Regions from separate parts of the Natranaerovirga pectinivora genome, predicted to be linked through region 1. Evidence: predicted binding sites of a transcription regulator. Region 1 holds the regulator's gene; the other holds the start of a gene.

Region 1 (3,221 bases):
TGATTCATATAATGTTTTAATTGAACATCCCTGTCAATAGCTTTTTTTTCAGCATAGTCACTATAATTACCAATAAATATTTTGCATTGAGTATTTTCAATCTCAATGATTTTATTAACTGTTTTATTAAGGAAGTAACGATCATGAGAGATAATAATTAAGGAGCCATCATAGGTGTTTATGTAATTTTCTAGCCAGCTAATAGAATTCATATCCAGATGATTTGTAGGCTCATCAAGGAGTATTAAATCAGGTTTCATTAATAATAGTTTTGCTAAAGAAACTCGTGTTTTTTGCCCGCCAGAGAGGGTGTTTATGGTCTTAGAGTGATCTTCTGTAACAAATCCAAGCCCTTTTAAAACCCCTCTAATTTCACTTTGATAGCTATAGCCGTCTAAATCTTCGAATTTTTGTTGTAATTTAGCATACTCATTCATAAGGGTTTCAAGTTGAGTACTAGTAGCTTCTTTCATTTTCTTTTCAACCGTTTTAATTTTTATTTCTAGTTCAAGAATGTCCTTTTTTGAATCTAACATTTCATCATAAATTGTACTATTAGAGTTTAAATCTTGTTCTTGTGATAAATACCCCAAATTAATTTGATTAGGTATGATAATTTGACCTTCGTCTGGAGTTATATGACCTGATAGTATTTTAAACAGTGTTGTTTTTCCTGCACCGTTTACGCCTACTAAGCCTATTTTTTCTCCTTTTTCTATATGAAATGATACATTATTTAAGATTGGTGTAATACCAAAAGATTTGCTGATGTTTTTACAAGCAAGTATCATTTTGAAACCTCCATAATTCATCTTTTGTCATAGTATATGATACCATTCAAAGTGAATAATGAAAAGGTTATAATTGACTTTATGTTCATAAAATAATATAATAATTTAAAGGAAACAATAGTGAGGGAGTGACCAACATGTTACCAGAAAAAAAAATATCAACAGCAGTAATAAAAAGGCTTCCTAGATACTATAGGTATTTAGGGGATTTACTAGAAAATGATGTTGTAAGGATCTCCTCTAAAGAGTTAAGTGAAAGAATGAAAGTAACAGCGTCTCAAATAAGACAAGACTTGAATAATTTTGGAGGCTTTGGACAACAAGGCTATGGATATAATGTTGAGCATCTTTATAAAGAAATTGGTAAAATATTAGGACTAGAAAATAAGTACAATGTTATTATTATTGGAGCAGGTAATCTAGGACAAGCTTTGGCAAATTATACAGATTTCGAAAAAAGAGGATTTATTGTTAAAGGACTTTTTGATGTTAATCCAAGACTCGTAGGTGTAGAAATTAGAGGATTAGAAATTAAAGATATAGATGAAATAGAAAATTTTGTTATAGAAAACAATATTCATATAGCAGCCCTTACTTTACCAAAACAAAAAGCACCAAAAGTTGCAAGTGATTTAGTAAAAGCAGGGATTAAAGGGATTTGGAATTTTGCTCCTATCGATTTAAACTTACCAAAGGATGTAGTAGTAGAAAATGTACATTTATTAGATAGTTTGATGACATTATCTTATACCATAAGTAGAAAAGAGAAAAAGAAAAAACAACAAAAATAAAATACAGTGTGCGTACAAATAAAAGAAGGTGGATATACCTTCTTTTTCTTGATGGGTGAATTCCTATTTAAATAATTCATATAACTCATAGTAAGATATATGAAATAAGATATAATAGATTATAAGGAGGGATGATGATGTTATTTTTAAACCATAAAAAAACTATTGATATACCTATAAATAAGAAAGTGCCTCTACTAACCCTAGATAACCGATGGCATGAGCTGTTTCCAAGTAATAATAAACCTAAAAAAATAGTAGAATTAGAAAATAAATTAAACAAACTTATTCAAGAACAAGGGAAAGTGAATACAGAGTTTAAAGAATATACGTTACTAAAGAAAAAATTCGTTTCAGAAATAATGAATAATATGTCAGAGGCCTTTGAAAAAAAAGATGAAAATGCGTCTAAAAATATGGAAAAAAGCAAAAAATACATAGATGAAATAAATGAAAAACTTATAAAATACGAAATGATTTTAGATGAGTTACCACACAAAATAAAAGAGACAAATGAAGAACTTCTAAAAGTTAGCGTTAATATATGTTATAATGATATGGAGAAAAGCAAAAAAGAAATAGTGAAGTTAAATGAATGGATTGAAGAAACTAAAAGCAAATTAAAAGAAAACATAATTATAAAACAAGAAAAAGAAGAACAAAATCAAAAAGTGTATACATACTTACATGATTTATTAGGATTTGAAATAATTAACTTATTTGATGATGATTATGGTGATGAAGAATGATAAAAGGGATAGGAACAGATATCATAGAGCTTTCTAGAATAGAAAAAGCAATTAGAAACAAAAGTTTTGTAAATAAATACTTTACAGAAAAAGAAATTAATCTATTTATAGAAAGAAATTGGTCTGTTACTACTATTGCAAGTAATTTTGCCATAAAAGAAGCTGTTTCAAAAGTGTTGGGAACAGGTTTTAGAGCAATTGAATTAGTACATATAGAAGTATTAAGAGACTCTTTAGGTAAACCTTATGTCCTTTTATACAGTAAAGCCAAAGAGTTGCAAAAAGAATTAGGAATACAGACTCTCTTTGTATCTACGTCTCATAATAAAGAAAGTGTTGTAGCATTTGCCATTGGAGAAGGTGACTTATGATAAAATTAGTAACTGGAGAGGAAATGCAATTAATTGATTCTTATACCATAAAAGAAATAGGAATACCATCTATGGTACTTATGGAAAGGGCTGCCCTGGGAATTGTAGACCATATATTAAAAAGAAAGCATATTGAAAACGAAAAAGTCTTTATACTTTGTGGTTCCGGGAATAATGGTGGAGATGGGTTAGCTATTGGCAGATTATTGGGTAACAAAGGGATTCGTACTAACATAATGTTACTAAGTGAAAATTATACACAAGAAACATCTATGCAATTAAAAATATTACAGAACTTAAATATAAAAGTAGACAAATATGATGCTGATCAACTAAAGAAGTATATTAGTGAATCAGATTTAATAATAGATGCTATTTTTGGAACTGGGTTAACGCGAGAGGTAATTGGGCATTATAAAGACACTATTCAGTGTGTTAATAATGAAGATAAGTTTGTAATTTCTGTGGATATCCCCTCAGGAATTTGTTCTAAAAGTGGAAAAGTTCTTGGAGTTGCGA
Region 2 (3,221 bases), on a different contig from region 1:
GCCCATTGGTTTACCAAATACAATAAAAATACATGTGCTAATAATACCTATAAGTAAGGAATACTGTAGTGTCTTTGATGTTGTATGTTTGATGGTGTTCTTGTTCTTTGCGGCACTGGCTTCAGAAACTGCTGGCAAGAGCAGGAGAGATAATGAATTTGTAAAGACAGAAGGAAACATTACCAAGGGTATTGCCATTGCAGTTAACATACCATATAAACTTAGAGCATTAGAATGGGTCATACCAAATAGTTGTAACCTTGAAGGGATCAAGATTGTTTCTACACTAGATAAAATCGTAATCAATACCCTATTTGCTGTTAGAGGGATGGCAATAGTTGCAATATTGTTGGCAATTTTTCTGTAAGAATTATAATTAGAGCATCTCTCTTCAGTGTTTTTTCCTATGGATACTCTATAAGAAATAATAACATAGAAACAAGTGATTATTTCTCCTAATGCCATACCTATTACTGCCATAGCACAAGCAAACTCTAATCCTTTAGGAATAAAGGTACTTGCTAACAAATAAACAGCAGCAACTCTTATAATTTGTTCAATTAATTGTGAACTAGCAGGGATAAAGGTTTTCTTTAAACCATAAAAGTATGCTTTAACAGAGGAGCCTATAGCTGTAAATGGAACTGTAAAAGCAAGGATTTTTAATGAAAGTAAAGTTCTAGGTTCTTTTAATAAATTATAACTAATAAATTCACTAAATACGTATATAATGATAGAAAGTATTAGTGATAAAACCAATGTTATAAATGTGGCTGTATTGATGATGCGGGACATATTTTTAGTGTTATTAGAAGCCCTTTGTGCAGCTACAAGTTTTGATATAGCAGTAAACAATCCAGAGCAACATATGGTATAACAAATCATAAACACAGGAAAAATTAATTGAAATATCCCCATTCCTTCAGAGCCGATAAGATTAGACATATATATTCGATATAAGAATCCTATAACTTTAGTAATAAGCCCTGCAATAGTTAATATAATAGCCCCTTTAATGATGGAATCTTTTTTGTTTCTTTTCATATACAATCGCCTATGCTTTTTCTATCTATTTAAGAGAAATATATTCTAATAGGCTTGTCATTATGTATTTATTTCAGTATGATAAAAGATAAGTAAATAAAGAAAAATTAATTGTAAGGAGACTACGAGATGATATATATCTTTTTAATTGCATTATTATTTGTATTGGATCAAGTTATAAAAGTCAAGATGGATAAAACCAGAGCATTACATAAAGATGAGTATATATTAAATGGGAATATTATTCTAACGAAATGCTATAATAAAGGTGCTTTTTTGGGAATTTTTAAGGAAAAGCCCCAATATTTGTTTATAGCTAATATCATTGCAATTGGTTCCATGATGATATATCTTTTGAAACTTATTATATTTAAAGGGAATGCGGTGACAAAATTTGCATTAGCTTTAATTATGGGAGGGGCATTAAGTAATTTCTATGATAGATTAAAAAGAAACCATGTAATTGATTACTTTTCTTTTAAATCTTTAAAAAAAGTAGTTTTTAACTTGGGGGATATGTTTATATTTATAGGATGTATTATATTGTTGTTATTTGGAAGAAATAAATAAAATATAAAGTATAATAGAGATAATAAAAAGGGCTATTCTAGGAGAGTTTCTAGGATTGTCTTTTTTTATAGACTAGGAAATCTTCGTATATAAACGTTGAAAATTATTGAAGTAATTTGAAAAAACTTTGACAAAAAATTAACTATATTTTATACTAAAAATAATGTATTTGGTTTTTTGGGAGGATTGGTTATGGTTATTGAAGTTTGTGTTGGAAGCGCCTGTCATCTAAAGGGCTCTTATGAAATTATATCAAAAATAGAAAGCTTGGTGCAGGAGTCTTTTCTTGAAGATCAAATTACTATTAAAGCAGCTTTCTGCTTAGGTCATTGTACAGAGGCTGTATCTGTAAAAGTTAATCAAGATAAAATATATTCACTTGAACCAAACAAGGTAAATGCTTTTTTTTATGCTATTAGAGAGCAGGTGTCATATGAGAATACTTAATTTTGCATCTGCTAACTGTAGAAATTGTTATAAATGTTTACGAACTTGTCCTATCAAAGCTATAAGATTTAATGAAAATCAAGCACAAATAGATGAAAACCTTTGTATTGCTTGTGGACAATGTTTTGTCGTATGTCCTCAAAATGCTAGACACATAAAGAGTGATATAGAGATTGTTAAAGAAGCTATTGACAAAGGACAAGAAGTGATTGGTAGTTTGGCACCATCTTTTGCAGGCTTTTTTACAGAACCTAATACATTTATTCAACAGTTAATGGGGTTGGGTTTTTCTTCAGTAGAAGAAACAGCAATAGGTGCAGAATATATAACCAAAGCTTACGCTAATTACATAGAAGAAAATAACCCTAATTATGTGGTGACCAGTTGTTGTCCTACAATAAATTTGCTTGTGGAAAGACATTATCCAGAAAGTATTGAATACATGTTGCCTTTTGTATCCCCTATGATTGCTCACGGAAAAGCGATTAAAAAAGAAAAAAAAGAGGCAATGACGGTTTTTATTGGACCATGTATTAGTAAAAAATGTGAAGCTCTCAATCAATATAATGCAGGAATGATTGATGCCGTACTAACACTAGAAGAGGTTGTAGGGTGGATTGAAGACAGTGATCAATATTTAGGCGATAATTATGAAAAAAAGGTACTGGGGTATAATGGTGAAGATAACGGACGTAGCTATCCAATAGTTGGTGGCATAGCCAATGGTCTAAGAGACTGTCTAATTAATAAGGGCTATGATATTTTATCAATTACAGGACTAAGTAATTCTAAAAGTGTTTTTGAAGAATTAAAAAACAAATCTTTATCTAAAGTATTTATAGAAATCAGTGCTTGTAATGAAAGTTGCATAGGTGGTCCAGCAATACCTAAAAATAGTGTTGGTTTATTTAATAGAAAGCAGAAGCTTAAAAGATATATAACAAACAAAAATAAAGGAAATGAACCTTTATATTTCTTAACAGATAATGAGTTAAAGAGAACTTTTGAAAGTCAGAAAAAAGAAAAAGAGAAAATAAGTGAATCAACTCTAAATAAAATATTAAAAAAATTAGGAAAGTATCAATTAATTGATGAACTTAATTGTGGTGCTTGTGGTTATAATACCTGCCGCGAAAAAGCCCTAGCAGTCTTTGAAGGGG

What was found. Region 1 encodes Rex, which represses fermentation and respiration genes when NADH is low (regulators of the CRP and FNR family bind a similar motif). Its sites were predicted from a motif close to ATTGTTAANTANTTAACAAT; they were not measured.
Region 2: the regulator Rex is predicted to act here: its motif matches at 1,741-1,760, upstream of EDC18_RS03525 ((2Fe-2S) ferredoxin domain-containing protein).

Annotation. Positions count from the first base shown of each region.
Region 1 covers NZ_SMAL01000003.1:31,843-35,063, reverse strand. The annotation lists gene abc-f (ribosomal protection-like ABC-F family protein) at 1-791, opposite strand, end outside; gene EDC18_RS05000 (redox-sensing transcriptional repressor Rex) at 929-1,582, shown strand; gene EDC18_RS04995 (hypothetical protein) at 1,720-2,331, shown strand; gene acpS (holo-ACP synthase) at 2,328-2,702, shown strand; gene EDC18_RS04985 (NAD(P)H-hydrate dehydratase) at 2,699-3,221, shown strand, end outside.
Region 2 covers NZ_SMAL01000002.1:214,610-217,830, forward strand. The annotation lists gene EDC18_RS03515 (putative polysaccharide biosynthesis protein) at 1-1,044, opposite strand, end outside; gene EDC18_RS03520 (signal peptidase II) at 1,174-1,614, shown strand; gene EDC18_RS03525 ((2Fe-2S) ferredoxin domain-containing protein) at 1,807-2,061, shown strand; gene EDC18_RS03530 ([Fe-Fe] hydrogenase large subunit C-terminal domain-containing protein) at 2,048-3,221, shown strand, end outside.